One region of the Kosakonia sp. YIM B13571 genome, then DNA from elsewhere that is predicted to be linked to it. Evidence: predicted binding sites of a transcription regulator. Region 1 holds the regulator's gene; each other region holds the start of a gene.
What was found. Region 1 encodes CRP, which controls carbon source genes, mostly activating them, when cyclic AMP is high. Its sites were predicted from a motif close to ATGTGANNNNNNTCACAT; they were not measured.

Region 1 (5,286 bases):
AGTTCGACGATCTGATCACCGCAAAAATCCACGGCTTTGCCGACGCACTGGATTACTATCGCCGCTGTAGCGCGATGCCGGTTTTGCCGGATATTCGTAAACCGACGCTGATTATCCACGCGAAAGATGACCCGTTTATGGATCACAACGTGATCCCGGATGCCGGGCATTTGCCGGCAAATATTGAGTACCAACTGACGGAACATGGCGGCCATGTCGGGTTTGTTGGTGGAACCTTGCGCCACCCGGAAATGTGGCTGGAAAAACGCATTCCGGATTGGTTATCCGCTTACCTGGAAAGACGATGATTATTCCCTGGCAAGAAATTGATGCGCAGACGCTGGACAATCTGATTGAGAGCTTTGTCTTGCGCGAAGGCACTGATTATGGTGAACATGAGCGTTCACTTGAGCAAAAGGTCGCCGACGTTAAACGGCAGCTGCAACGCGGCGAAGCCGTACTGGTGTGGTCGGAACTGCACGAGACGGCCAATATAATGCCGCGCGGACAGTTCCACGACTGAACAAATACATGGCGGCTGGCTATACTGAAATAATCGTTAATTCAGGGAGTTGCTATGTCCGCCAAACATCCGGTTATCGCCGTTACAGGCTCCAGCGGCGCGGGAACCACCACCACCAGCCTCGCCTTTCGTAAAATCTTCGCTCAGCTCAATATGCACGCGGCAGAAGTGGAAGGTGACAGTTTCCATCGCTATACCCGCCCGGAAATGGATATGGCTATCCGCAAGGCCCGCGATCTTGGGCGGCATATCAGCTATTTTGGCCCGGAAGCCAATGACTTTGGCCTGCTGGAACAGACGTTTAGCGAATATGGTCAAACTGGCAAAGGCCAGGCGCGCAAATACCTGCACACCTACGATGAAGCCGTTCCCTGGAACCAGGTACCGGGCACGTTTACACCCTGGCAACCGCTGCCTGAGCCGACCGATGTGCTGTTTTATGAAGGTCTGCACGGCGGTGTAGTGACCCCGCAAAACGATGTCGCAAAGCATGTGGATTTGCTGGTGGGCGTAGTGCCGATCGTCAATCTGGAATGGATTCAAAAGCTTGTCCGCGATACCAGCGAGCGCGGGCATTCGCGTGAAGCGGTGATGGATTCTGTCGTGCGCTCGATGGAGGATTACATCAATTTTATTACGCCGCAGTTTTCCCGTACGCACATCAACTTCCAGCGCGTGCCAACGGTGGATACCTCCAATCCCTTTGCGGCGAAAGGCATTCCCTCGCTTGACGAGAGTTTTGTGGTGATCCACTTCCGTAATCTGGAAGGGATTGATTACCCGTGGTTACTGGCGATGCTGCAAGGCTCGTTTATCTCGCATATGGATACGCTGGTGGTGCCTGGCGGGAAAATGGGGCTGGCGATGGAGTTGATTATGACGCCGCTGGTGCAACGGCTGATGGAAGGCAAAAAGATCAAATAATGTAGAAAGCCCGGTAAGCAACGCGCCGCCGGGCTTTTCGCATCAGGCTTCGATAACTTCGTAAGAGTGGGTGATGTTCACCGCTTTTTCGAGCATCAAGGCCACGGAGCAATACTTCTCCGCGGATAAATCCACCGCGCGGGAAACCGCCGCATCCTTCAGATCTTTTCCGGTGACGATAAAGTGCAAATTGATGTGGGTAAACAGGCGCGGCGCTTCTTCGCGACGCTCTGAGGTCAGCTTCACTTCGCAGTCGGTCACGTCATGACGCCCTTTTTGCAAAATAGAAACCACATCGATGGCACTGCATCCGCCCGCCGCCATCAGCACCATTTCCATCGGGCTTGGCGCTTTGTCGCCGGAGTTGCCGTCCATCAGGATTTGGTGACCCGATGCGGACTCACCAAGGAACGTTAACCCTTCAACCCATTTCACACGTGCCTGCATTTTCTTCACTCCGGAGTGGCAATTTTCTTTACAGATTACGCGTACATAACAAAACTCGCAACGGAAGGCGACCTGCGTCATGCTGAAGCGAGACACCAGGAGACAGGCGGTAAAAGCTATGCTAAAACACTCTGGATGCTACAGAGATAAATGGATGTTACGCATGTATGCATGACATCATACTTTAGAGACCGCAGATGACGCTGACGGTCCGCTTCCCAGGATGCGGGAAGCTTAGATTGCAACCCCAGACGTAGGGGCTCATCCTGTGTCTGAGACAGCTTATAACAGAGGATAATCGCGCATGGTGCTTGGCAAACCACAAACAGACCCGACGCTTGAATGGTTCTTGTCTCATTGCCACATTCATAAGTACCCGTCGAAGAGCACGCTGATTCACCAGGGTGAAAAAGCGGAAACGCTGTATTACATCGTTAAAGGCTCAGTGGCAGTGCTGATCAAGGATGAAGAAGGTAAAGAGATGATCCTCTCTTACCTGAACCAGGGAGATTTTATCGGTGAACTGGGCCTGTTCGAAGAGGGTCAGGAGCGCAGTGCATGGGTACGCGCTAAAACTGCTTGTGAAGTGGCTGAAATCTCCTACAAAAAATTCCGTCAGTTAATCCAGGTTAACCCGGATATCCTGATGCGTCTTTCCTCACAAATGGCGCGTCGCCTGCAGGTCACTTCAGAAAAAGTGGGCAACCTTGCCTTCCTTGACGTAACCGGCCGTATCGCGCAAACGCTATTAAATCTGGCGAAACAGCCAGACGCAATGACCCACCCGGACGGCATGCAAATTAAAATTACTCGCCAGGAAATTGGTCAGATCGTCGGTTGTTCCCGTGAAACAGTGGGCCGCATTCTCAAAATGCTCGAAGATCAGAATCTGATCTCCGCCCACGGTAAAACCATCGTCGTATACGGAACGCGTTAATCTGTAAAACGGCGCAGCTTACGCGCTGCGTCGTTTTTCTTCCCTCATGTGGCGCAGGCTGATTTATCATCCCGAAATCAACTACGCACTGCGACAGACGCTGGTGTTATGTTTGCCTGTGGCCATTGGTCTGGTTACCGGCCATCTGCAACAAGGTCTGCTGTTTTCCCTCGTTCCCGCCTGCTGCAACATCGCCGGGCTTGATACGCCACATAAACGTTTTTTCAAGCGCCTGATCATTGGCGGAAGCTTGTTTGCTGGCAGCAGCCTGGCGGTTCAATTATTGCTGGCGAAAGATCTTCCATTGCCGTTGATCCTCACTGGGCTGACGCTGGTTTTAGGCGTGACCGCCGAAATTAGCGCGCTGCACGGTCGCCTGCTCCCGGCTTCGCTCATTGCCGCCATCTTTACGCTCAGCCTTGCCGGTAATATGCCGGTATGGGAGCCGCTGCTTATCTATGCGCTGGGCACGCTGTGGTACGGGCTGTTCAACTGGTTCTGGTTCTGGATGTGGCGAGAGCAACCACTGCGCGAATCTCTCAGCCTGCTCTACCGGCAACTGGCGGATTACTGCGAGGCGAAATACAGCCTGCTGACGCAGCACGCCGACCCGGAAAAAGCGCTGCCGCCGTTGCTCGCCCGCCAGCAAAAGGCGGTGGATATGATAAGCCAGAGCTATCAACAGCTGCATATGCTGGCCGCCAATAAGCACAACGATTACAAACGGCTACTGCGGGTTTTCCAGGTAGCGCTGGATCTACAAGAGCACATTTCGGTGAGTTTGCACCAGCCGGAAGAAGTGCAAAAACTGGTGGAACAAACCCACGCCGAGCAGGTGATCCGCTGGAATGCGCAGACGGTCGCCGCTCGCTTGCGCATCCTGGCTGATGACATTCTCTACCATCGCTACCCTACTCGCTTCAACATGGATAAGCAGATCGGCGCGCTGGAAAAAATCGCCCGCCAGCACCCGGATAACCCGGTCGGGCAATTCTGCGCCTGGCATTTTAGCCGTATCGCTCGCGTCTTGCGCACTCAGCGCCCGCTCTATGCCCGCGATCTGATGGCGGAAAAGCAGCGGCGCTTACCCCTTTTGCCAGCCCTGAAAAGTTATTTATCACTGAAATCCGCAGCGCTGCGTAATGCCGCGCGGATAAGCGTAATGCTCAGCATCGCCAGCCTGATGGGCAGCGCCCTGCATTTACCGAAACCCTACTGGATCATGATGACGGTGATGTTTGTCACGCAAAACGGTTATGGCGCAACGCGCGTTCGCATTGTCCACCGGGCGGCGGGAACCCTTGCGGGGCTGGTAATTGCGGGGGCAACGCTGCACTTTCATGTTCCGCTCGGTTTTACGCTGGCCGCGATGCTGATGATTACGCTGGTCAGTTATCTCATTATTCGGAAAAACTACGGCTGGGCGATGGTGGGTTTTACCATTACCGCCGTCTACACCTTGCAGTTGCTGACGCTAAATGGTGAGGAGTTTATCGTCGCCCGGCTTATTGATACGTTGATTGGTTGCCTGATTGCCTTCGGCGGCATGGTCTGGCTGTGGCCGCAGTGGCAAAGTGGCTTGCTGCGTCAGAATGCGCATGATGCGCTGGAAACGGATCAGGAAGCGATTCGCCTGATCCTAAGCGATAACCCAGAGCCAACACCGCTTGCCTGGCAACGTATGCGCGTAAACCAGGCGCATAACGCCCTGTTTAACTCGCTAAACCAGGCCATGCAGGAACCGGGATTTAATACGCGTTATCTGGAAGATATGAAACTGTGGGTAACGCACAGCCAATTTATCGTTGAGCATATCAATGCGATGACGACACTGGCGCGCGAACATACGATGTTGACGCCGGAACTGGCGCAACGTTATTTGCAATCCTGCGAAATTGCCCTGCAGCGCTGCCAACAGCGGCTGGAGTATGACGGGCCGGGAGAATCCGGCGATGTGAATATCCTCGAAGCCCCGGAAACGTTAACGCACGGGCCAATGAGCACGCTGGAGCAGCATTTACAACGGATTATCGGGCATCTGAACACCATGCACACCATTTCGTCGGTAGCATGGCGTCAGCGCCCGCATCACGGCATTTGGCTAAATCGCCGCCTTAACCGTTGACCACTTTCGCCACCGCATCCGCGAAGCGGTTCATCCCTTCTTCAATATCCTGCGCGTCAATAACCAGCGAGGGGACAAAGCGCATGACGTCCGGGCCGGCGTTCAGCACCATTACACCCGCATCGGCGGCGGCGTAGAGGAAATCGCGCGCGCGGCCTTTATATTGCGGTTTAAGCTCAGCACCAATGAGCAGCCCCATGCCGCGAATGTCGCTAAACAGGTCAAATTTCTCGCCGATTTGCTGTAAATGCTTAACGAACAACTGACGTTTTTCATTCACGCCACTGAGCACGTCCGGCGTGTTGATAATATCGAATGCGGTCCCGGCGA
Region 2 (5,286 bases), on a different contig from region 1:
CGTTCACCCAGACGCACCATATCGGTAAAGCCCACGCTGTAATCAATATTGTCCGACGCCTGGCGACGGCCGCCGCCCATCGAAACGACCGCCATGCCCAGCGCGCGAGTATCCATCGCCGTGATAAACCCTTCATCATCGGCATATACAGCTTTGCTGAGCGTCGCCGTTGGCAGGTATTTCGTGTAGTTTTCCACGAAATCGCTCGGCCCTTTTTGTGCCGCAACCATGCGCCCAAAGACCTCTGCCGCTTTACCGTTATCCAGCACCGCTTGCAGCTTCGCCCGCGCTTCGGCGTCATCTTTTGCCAGTTTGCCGGAAATCAACATCTCCACGCACAGCGCCATGGTGACGTCAAACAAGCGCGGATTGCGGTATTCACCGGTCAGGAACTGCACCGCTTCACGCACTTCCACCGCGTTACCCGCACTAGAAGCCAGTACCTGGTTCATATCGGTCAGCAGTGCGGTAGTTCGCACGCCGGCGCCGTTGGCAACACCAACAATCGCTTCCGCCAGTTGTTCAGAAAGGGCGTAAGTCGGCATAAATGCACCGCTGCCCACCTTGACATCCATTACCAGCGCATCGAGGCCTTCCGCCAGTTTTTTGGCGAGGATCGATGCCGTAATTAGCGGAATGGAGTCCACCGTCGCGGTGATATCGCGCGTGGCGTAGAAACGTTTATCCGCTGGAGCCAGCGAATTGGTCTGGCCGATAATCGCCACACCGACATCCTTAATAATCTCGCGAAAGCGGTTATCTTCCGGGAAGATATCAAACCCCGGGATCGCCTCCAGTTTGTCGAGCGTGCCGCCAGTATGGCCAAGACCGCGCCCGGAAATCATCGGAATATACCCGCCGCAGGCCGCTACCATCGGGCCGAGCATCAACGAGGTGACATCGCCCACGCCGCCGGTCGAGTGTTTATCCACCACCGGGCCGTTAAGATCGAGCGGTTTCCAGTCCAGAACGGTGCCCGAATCTCGCATCGCCATGGTCAGCGAAACGCGCTCCGGCATCGTCATATCGTGGAAAAAAATGGTCATTGCCAGGGCTGCAATCTGCCCTTCAGAGACGGTGTTATCGCGTATTCCGTTGATAAAGAAACGGATTTCTTCATCACTCAGCGCGAGACCATCGCGTTTTTTTCGAATAATTTCTTGAGCGAGAAACAAGGTAACCCCCTGAGGAATAAAGCCGGAAAATCCATTGACGCCGGGCAGCGATGCACCGCCCGGCAATGACAAATTAATAGCTGCTTGCGCTCTTACCGTCGCCGTGGCCCAACGCTTTCAGCAGGCTTGCCAGCAGGCTGGAGGCGCCAAAACGGTAATGACGGGCATCGGCCCAATCGGCACCAAACAGGTCATCGGCAATCGCCAGGTACTGCTGCGCATCTTCCGCGCTACGTACGCCACCCGCCGGTTTGAAACCGACGGTTTTCTCAACGCCCATATCGCGAATCACTTCCAGCATGATACGCGCGCTTTCCGGGGTTGCGTTTACTGGCACTTTGCCGGTTGAGGTTTTGATAAAATCTGCGCCGGCTTTAATGGCGATTTCAGAGGCTTTACGGATCAGCGCTTCCGTTTTCAGCTCACCGGTTTCAATGATTACTTTCAGCAGCACGTTCGCCGCTGCACAGGCCTCTTTACAGGCTTTCACCAGATCAAAACCCACCTGCTCATTACCGGCGATCAACGCGCGGTACGGGAACACCACATCAACTTCATCCGCGCCGTAAGCAATGGCAGCACGCGTTTCGGCCAGCGCGATGTCGATATCGTCGTTACCATGCGGGAAGTTGGTCACTGTTGCGATACGCACATCCGGTGTACCTTGCGCGTTCAGGGTTTTGCGCGCAATCGGGATAAAACGCGGGTAGATACAGATGGCGGCGGTGTTGCCCACCGGGGTTTTTGCCTGATGACACAGGGCGATGACTTTCTCGTTGGTGTCATCATCATTCAGGGTGGTCAGGTCCATCAATTTCAGCGCACGCAGGCTGCTTGCCGTTAAATCACTCATAGTCTCTCCGACGGCATAATGCCGGTTTTCTGTTCGGGTTTGTTAGTATTTTAACATCAACCCACTTTCACACTTCGACATCCATCACAGTTAATGAAAACCAAATTCACGTTTGCAAAACCATAATGGGACATTGATCAAACTTTTAAATTCACATCAGTAATGATTGTGCTGACAGGGGACGGGATCAAAAGCGACAAACAGCAGGCTCCGTACACTCATCCCCATCTCTCAAGGAAATAAGAGGAACGATGATGTCCCCGTCTGTTGATCCCTCATTGCTGTCACACTGCCAGCAAATTGTTACCAGCCCAACGCTCACGCCAGAACAAAAGCGCCACTTCCTGGCGCTGGAAGCGGAAAACGCCCTGCCCTATCCGGCGTTGTCACAAGCGGCCCGCGCGGCACTTGATGAGGGCGCCATCTGCGATATGTTTGAAGGCCACGCCCCCTACAAACCGCGTTATGTACTGCCGGATTACGCCAAATTTCTCGCTAACGGTTCCGCATGGCTGGAGCTGGAAGGGGCGGAGGATCTTGATGATGCTCTCTCGTTGCTGACAATCCTCTACCACCATGTTCCATCAGTGACATCAATGCCTGTTTATCTCGGCCAGCTTGATGTCCTGCTACAACCATATGTTAGAATTCTAACACAACAGGAAATCGATAGCCGCATAAAACGTTTTTGGCGCTATCTCGACAGGACGCTGCCAGATGCCTTTATGCATGCCAATATTGGCCCATTCGACACCCCCATTACGCGTGCCATTTTGCGTGCGGATGCCGAACTGAAGCAGGTTGCGCCAAACTTAACCTTTATCTATGACCCGGATATTACGCCAGATGATCTGCTGCTGGAGGTGGTGAAAAATATCTGCGAATGCAGTAAACCGCACATCGCTAACGGCCCCGTGCATGATAATATTTTCACAAAAGGCGGCTATGGCATTGTGAGCTGCTACAACTCTCTGCCGCTGGGCGGCGGTGGCAGTACGCTGGTACGTCTCAATCTGAAAGTAATTGCTGAACGTAGCACATCGCTGGAGGATTTTTTCACTCATCAGTTGCCACACTATTGCCAGCAGCAAATGGCAATTATTGATGCCCGCTGCGATTTTCTGTATCAACAATCCGGTTTCTTTGAGCATAGCTTTCTGGTGCAGGAAGGCTTGATTTCTGCCGATCGTTTTGTGCCCATGTTCGGCATGTATGGGCTGGCCGAAGCGGTCAATACGCTTTGCGACAAAGCCGGGCTCACTGCGCGTTACGGCAAAGATGAACAGGCCAACGCACTCGGTTACCGCATCAGTGAACAACTGGCGAACTATGTGGTAAATACGCCGGTAAAACACGGCTGGCGACAGCGGGCCATGCTCCATGCGCAGTCGGGTATCAGCTCCGATACCGATACCACGCCAGGCGCGCGCCTGCCTTATGGCGATGAACCGGATCCGATTACCCATCTGCTCACCGTCGCGCCGCATCACGCTTGGTATCACGCCGGGATCAGCGACATTTTGACCCTTGATGAAACGGTGAAACGTAACCCGCAAGCGGTGGTGCAACTTTGCCTTGGCGCGTTTAAAGCTGGCATGCGCGAATTCACTGCCAACGTGGCGGGAAACGATCTGGTTCGCGTCACCGGTTATATGGTGCGCCTGTCAGATCTCAAGAAATTCCGTGCCGAAGGCTCACGCATCAATACCACCTGGTTGGGTGAAGAGGCGGCGCGTAACACGCATATTCTGGAGCGACAACCCCGCGTGGTCAGCTATGAACAGCAGATGCGCTTTCGTCAGTAAAATCATCCCTTTCTCGTGTGTGGATGGGCCAGGCAGCCGCCTGGCGCTGTTTTTACAGGGCTGCAATATGCGCTGTAAAAGCTGCCATAACCCGTGGACCATCGGTCGCTGCAACCACTGCGGCGGCTGCGTATCGGGCTGCTCGCAACAAGCGCTCTCATTCAGTGGGGGAAAAGTACAATGGAACGCTGCGCGTTGTGAGCAGTGCGACACGTGCCTGCGGATGTGCCCGCAGCAAGCCACGCCGATGGCGCAGCAAATGAGTGTGGAAAACCTTGTGGCGCAGATTCGCAAAGTTGCCCTGTTTATTGAAGGCATCACCGTCAGCGGCGGCGAAGCGACGCTGCAACTGCCCTTCCTGCATGCGTTGTTCTCCGCGCTGCGACGCGATGCACAACTGCGCCATTTGAATTGCCTGGTCGACAGCAACGGCCTGCTCAGCGAAACCGGTTGGCACAAACTGTTACCGGTCTGCGACGGCGCGATGATCGATCTCAAAGCCTGGGGCAATGAGCGGCACCGTTTTCTTACCGGGCGGGATAATAGGCAGGTGAAAGCCAGCATACGGTTACTGGCGGCAGAAAAAAGATTAGCGGAGCTGCGCCTGCTGGTGATCCCGCAACAGAGCGATTATCTGGCGCATATCGATGAGCTGGCAGCCTTTATTCATGAACTCGGCGAGGTGCCGGTGCGGCTAAACGCCTTTCATGCCCATGGTGTTTACGGTGAGGCGCAAACATGGCGCAGCGCCACGCCAGAGGATGTGGAACCGCTCGCTCTGGCGCTAGAGGAACGGGGCGTGAAAACCGTGCTGCGCCCGGCGTTATATCTGTAGAGCAAAGAGCCGCTGCGTATTTTCCAGCAGCGCCTGTGCAATGATATCCGGCGCTTCCGGGCGCAATTCGCACAAAGTGTCGAACACCTGCGCGGCCCGTTCAGGCCGATTGGGCTGCCCCTGAAAACCATTGAGCGGCATGTCTGGCGCATCCGTTTCCAGCAGCAATGCGGAAAGCGGCAACTGTGTCATCACATCACGGGTTTTACTGGCGCGCGGGTAGGTAATGGTGCCGCCCACGCCGATGCAATAGCCCAGTTCAATAAAGCGCTGCGCCTGCTGCAGGCTGCCGGCGAAACCATGCACCACGCCACGGCGGGGTAAATCATGTTTTTTCAAATGCATGGCCAGCTTGTCATGCGTGCGGCGTGAATGGAGGATCACCGGCAAATCAAAGCGTTTTGCCAGTTTTAACTGCGCGTCCAACACCTGCTGTTGGCGCTCAAACTGCGGATCGTCGCGGTAAAGATCAAGACCAATTTCCCCTATCGCCACTACTTTCTCGGGTTTCGCCGCGAGTATCTGTTCGAGCTGTTGCAGGCTGTCGTCGCAGTGCTCTTCAATCACTATCGGGTGTAGCCCGAGCGCGGCATAGAGCGCGGTATGCTGGTGTGCTAA
Region 3 (5,286 bases), 470 kb from region 1:
TTATTTTCTTTGCGCCAGATTAATGTGGCCGCATTTAGGGGTACGATTTCATAAATAATCGTGCATACTGTGCGCTTTTTGTGGGCCAAGGGACTAAGCACACATTGTGTCATTCAATCAAAAGATTAGTCTATGAGCACTGATAATAAGCAATCATTACCAGCGGTTACGCTTGCGGCGATTGGGGTTGTCTACGGTGATATTGGCACCAGCCCACTTTATACACTTCGTGAATGTTTGTCCGGTCAGTTTGGTTTTGGCGTTGAGCGCGATGCCGTGTTTGGTTTTTTGTCGCTCATCTTCTGGCTGCTGATTTTTGTTGTCTCCATTAAGTATCTGACATTCGTCATGCGGGCGGATAACGCCGGTGAAGGCGGGATCTTAACCCTGATGTCGCTGGCCGGGCGCAATACCTCCGCAAGGATGACCTCGGTGCTGGTGATCATGGGGCTGATTGGCGGCAGCTTCTTCTATGGCGAAGTGGTCATAACGCCCGCCATTTCGGTGATGTCGGCAATCGAGGGCCTGGAGATTATCGCGCCTTCGCTCGACGCCTGGATTGTACCGTTGTCGATTGTCGTTTTAACCCTGCTGTTTGCGATTCAGAAACATGGTACGGGGCTGGTGGGGAAGTTGTTTGCCCCCATTATGCTGGCGTGGTTTTTGATTCTGGCGGTGCTCGGTGTGCGCAGCATTATTGCGAACCCTGAAGTGTTGCAAGCGCTAAACCCAATGTGGGCGGTGAACTTCTTCCTGCAATATAAGGCTATCTCTTTTGTGGCGCTGGGCGCGGTAGTGCTGTCCATTACCGGGGTGGAGGCGCTGTATGCGGATATGGGCCACTTCGGTAAGCTGCCGATCCGCGTGGCGTGGTTTATTGTCGTGCTACCGTCGCTGGTGCTGAACTACTTTGGCCAGGGCGCGCTGCTGCTGAAAACGCCGGAAGCGATTAAGAACCCCTTTTTCCTGCTCGCGCCGGAATGGGCGCTGATCCCGATGCTGATTATTTCCACGCTGGCGACGGTTATCGCCTCGCAGGCGGTGATTTCCGGCGTGTTCTCACTGACGCGCCAGGCCGTGCGTCTGGGGTATCTGGCGCCGATGCGCATCATCCATACCTCGGAGATGGAATCCGGGCAGATCTATATCCCGTTCATTAACTGGCTGCTCTACTTTGCGGTGGTGCTGGTTATTGTCAGCTTCGAACACTCGAGTAACCTGGCGGCAGCGTACGGGATCGCCGTAACGGGCACCATGGTGCTGACCTCGATTCTCTCCACCACGGTGGCGCGCAAAAACTGGCACTGGAACAAAGTGCTGGTGGGACTGCTTCTGCTCCTATTCCTTTCTATCGATGTGCCGTTGTTCTCGGCGAACCTCGACAAAATCGTCTCCGGTGGTTGGTTACCATTAACCCTTGGGCTGGTGATGTTCCTGGTGATGACCACCTGGAAGAGCGAGCGTTTCCGCCTGCTGCGCCGTATGCATGAACACGGTAACTCTCTGGAGGCAATGATTGCTTCGCTGGAGAAATCGCCGCCGGTGCGCGTACCGGGCACAGCGGTGTATATGTCGCGTGCGCTGAATGTTATCCCGTTTGCCATGATGCATAACCTGAAGCACAACAAGGTGCTGCATGAGCGCGTGATCCTGCTGACGCTGCGTACTGAAGATGCGCCTTATGTGCACAATGTGCGCCGCGTGCAGATTGAGCAATTGTCGCCGACCTTCTGGCGTGTGGTGGCAAGCTACGGCTGGCGTGAAACGCCAAATGTGGAAGAAGTGTTCCACCGTTGCGGGCTGGAAGGGTTGAACTGCCGCATGATGGAGACCTCGTTCTTTATGTCGCATGAGTCGTTGATTGTGGGCAAACGGCCTTGGTATCTGCGCCTGCGCGGCAAACTCTATCTGGTATTGCAACGTAACGCGCTGCGCGCGCCAGATCAGTTTGAGATCCCGCCAAACCGAGTGATAGAACTGGGAACGCAGGTCGAAATTTAGTTCTGATGAAACCCCTCTTTAAGAGGGGTTTTTGCTATTAATTGCTGATGATTTCACTTAAATAAGTAAAGCTGTTTTTTTCATCATTTCGGCAAGCGAAACGTTTCGATATCGATCACACTTCTATAAAGTCAGGATGGTTTTCTGCACATTCTTCGTACTACACTGCATACAGCGAAACGTTTCGCTGATGGAGCGTAAAAAATGAAAAAAGGTCGTGTGCTGAACGCTGACATCTCGTCAGTCATCTCTCGTCTTGGTCATACTGATTCGCTGGTGGTGTGTGATGCCGGGTTGCCGGTGCCGCGTAACACGCAACGTATTGATATGGCATTAACTCAGGGCGTGCCTTCCTTTATGCAAGTACTGGAAGTGGTGACGACGGAAATGCAGGTTGAGTCCGCGATTATCGCCTCGGAGATTAAGCAGCATAATCCGCAGCTCCATGAAACGTTGCTCAAGCATATTGAGCAGCTGCAACAACACCAGGGAAATAGCATCGAAGTGCGGTACGTTACGCACGAGCAATTTAAAAAACACACCGCGGACAGTCATGCGGTGATTCGCAGCGGGGAGTGTTCCCCGTTTGCGAATATCATTCTCTGTGCTGGCGTGACCTTCTGAGGCCATCATGGACGCGTTATTGCAACTCAAAGGCATCGACAAAGCCTTTCCCGGCGTAAAAGCCCTCTCCGGCGCGGCGCTTAATGTTTACTCTGGCCGCGTGATGGCGTTGGTTGGTGAAAACGGTGCCGGCAAATCAACGATGATGAAAGTGCTGACGGGCATCTACACCCGTGATGCCGGTTCGCTGCTGTGGTTGGGCAAAGAAACCACGTTCACCGGGCCGAAATCCTCCCAGGAAGCCGGTATTGGCATCATCCACCAGGAACTGAACCTGATCCCGCAGCTCACCATTGCCGAGAACATCTTCCTCGGTCGTGAGTTTGTGAATCGCTTTGGCAAAATCGACTGGAAAAAGATGTTTGCCGAAGCCGACAAACTGCTGGCTAAGCTGAATCTGCGCTTTAAAAGCGAGCGGCTGGTCGGTGAACTCTCGATTGGCGATCAGCAGATGGTCGAAATCGCTAAAGTGATGAGCTACGAATCGCAGGTCATCATTATGGATGAGCCAACCGATGCCCTGACCGATACCGAAACCGAATCGCTGTTCCGCGTCATCCGCGAGCTGAAATCGCAGGGGCGCGGCATCGTCTATATTTCTCACCGCATGAAAGAGATCTTCGAGATTTGCGATGACGTGACCGTCTTCCGTGACGGGCAATTTATTGCCGAGCGCGAAGTGGCCACGCTAACCGAAGATTCGCTGATCGAGATGATGGTTGGCCGCAAGCTGGAAGATCAATATCCGCGGCTGGATAAAACGCCGGGCGAAATTCGTCTTACCGTCGATAACCTGTGCGGGCCGGGCGTGGAAAATGTCAGTTTTACGCTGCGTAAAGGCGAGATCCTTGGCGTCGCCGGGCTGATGGGCGCGGGACGTACCGAGCTGATGAAGGTGCTGTATGGCGCACTGCCGCGCACCAGCGGCTATGTGACGCTCGACGGCCATGAAGTGATCACCCGCTCACCGCAGGACGGTCTGGCAAACGGTATTGTTTACATTTCAGAAGACCGCAAGCGCGACGGGCTGGTGCTCGGTATGTCGGTTAAAGAGAACATGTCGCTGACCGCGCTGCGTTACTTCAGCCATGCGGGCGGTACGCTGAAACACAAAGATGAGCAGCAGGCGGTAAGTGATTTTATTCGTCTGTTTAATGTGAAAACGCCCTCAATGGAGCAGGCAATCGGTTTGCTCTCCGGCGGGAACCAGCAAAAAGTGGCGATTGCGCGCGGTCTGATGACCCGGCCGAAAGTGCTGATCCTCGACGAGCCGACGCGTGGTGTCGACGTTGGGGCGAAGAAAGAGATTTATCAGTTAATTAACCAGTTTAAGGCCGATGGCCTGAGCATCATTCTTGTCTCCTCCGAAATGCCGGAAGTGTTGGGCATGAGCGATCGCATAATGGTGATGCATGAAGGGCATCTCGGCGGGGAATTCACGCGCGAGCAGGCCACTCAGGAAGTGTTGATGGCTGCCGCTGTGGGCAAGCTTAATCGTGTGAATCAGGAGTAAAAAAGATGACTACCCAGGCTGTTTCTGGTCGCCGTTATTTCACCAAAGCATGGTTGATGGAACAAAAATCGTTGATTGCCCTGCTGGTGCTGATTGCGATTGTTTCGACCATGAGCCCGAACTTTTTTACCGTCAATAACCTGTTAAACATCCTGCAACAGACCTCAGTAAACGCCATTATGGCGGTCGGTATGACGCTTGTGATTTTGACTTCGGGAATCGATCTGTCCGTCGGTTCTCTGTTAGCGCTCACCGGCGCAGTTGCCGCCTCGCTGGTGGGAATGGAAGTTAACGCGTTGGTGGCGGTTGTCGGTGCACTGGCGCTTGGCGCGGCTGTTGGCGCACTGACCGGTACGATTGTCGCGAAAGGCCGCGTGCAGGCGTTTATCGCCACGCTGGTGATGATGTTGCTGCTGCGCGGCGTGACGCTGGTTTATACCAACGGTAGCCCGGTGAATACGGGTTTTACTGATAACGCGGATGTGTTTGGCTGGTTCGGTATTGGTCGCCCGTTCGGCATTCCGACGCCGGTGTGGCTGATGGTCGTCGTCTTTATCGCTGCGTGGTATCTGTTGCATCACACCCGTTTGGGCCGCTATATCTATGCGTTAGGCGGTAACGAAGCGGCAACGCGCTTGTCCGGTATCAGCGTTGATAAAGTCAAAGTTATCGTTTACTCCCTGTGCGGCCTTCTGGCTTCGCTGGCAGGCATTATTGAAGTGGCGCGTCTTTCCTCGGCGCAACCTACTGCGGGAGCAGGTTATGAGCTGGATGCTATCGCTGCGGTTGTTTTGGGTGGGACCAGTCTCGCAGGTGGCAAAGGGCGTATTGTCGGCACATTAATCGGCGCGCTGATCCTTGGCTTCCTCAATAATGGATTGAATTTGTTGAGCGTTTCCTCCTATTACCAGATGATCGTTAAAGCAGTGGTTATTCTGCTCGCGGTGCTGGTAGACAACAAAAAGCAGTAATTACCTACACAACAGGACTCATGAAAATGAACATGAAAAAACTGGCCACTCTGGTTTCTGCTGTTGCACTGAGCGCCACCGTAAGCGCGAACGCGATGGCGAAAGACTCTATTGCTCTGGTGATTTCCACGCTGAACAACCCGTTCTTCGTTTCTCTGAAGGATGGCGCGCAGAAAG

Region 2: the regulator CRP is predicted to act here: its motif matches at 2,154-2,171, upstream of deoC (deoxyribose-phosphate aldolase).
Region 3: the regulator CRP is predicted to act here: its motif matches at 2,105-2,122, upstream of rbsD (D-ribose pyranase).

Annotation. Positions count from the first base shown of each region.
Region 1 covers NZ_JBHZPL010000004.1:24,763-30,048, forward strand. The annotation lists gene ACFX4O_RS11700 (hydrolase) at 1-308, shown strand, start outside; gene ACFX4O_RS11705 (YheU family protein) at 305-523, shown strand; gene ACFX4O_RS11710 (phosphoribulokinase) at 578-1,447, shown strand; gene ACFX4O_RS11715 (OsmC family protein) at 1,490-1,894, opposite strand; gene crp (cAMP-activated global transcriptional regulator CRP) at 2,199-2,831, shown strand; gene ACFX4O_RS11725 (YccS/YhfK family putative transporter) at 2,878-4,956, shown strand; gene ACFX4O_RS11730 (aspartate aminotransferase family protein) at 4,946-5,286, opposite strand, start outside.
Region 2 covers NZ_JBHZPL010000005.1:101,915-107,200, reverse strand. The annotation lists gene deoA (thymidine phosphorylase) at 1-1,175, opposite strand, end outside; gene deoC (deoxyribose-phosphate aldolase) at 1,249-2,028, opposite strand; gene ACFX4O_RS14475 (YjjI family glycine radical enzyme) at 2,283-3,833, shown strand; gene ACFX4O_RS14470 (YjjW family glycine radical enzyme activase) at 3,805-4,668, shown strand; gene ACFX4O_RS14465 (TatD family hydrolase) at 4,657-5,286, opposite strand, start outside.
Region 3 covers NZ_JBHZPL010000004.1:498,116-503,401, forward strand. The annotation lists gene kup (low affinity potassium transporter Kup) at 133-2,001, shown strand; gene rbsD (D-ribose pyranase) at 2,206-2,625, shown strand; gene rbsA (ribose ABC transporter ATP-binding protein RbsA) at 2,633-4,138, shown strand; gene rbsC (ribose ABC transporter permease) at 4,144-5,109, shown strand; gene rbsB (ribose ABC transporter substrate-binding protein RbsB) at 5,136-5,286, shown strand, end outside.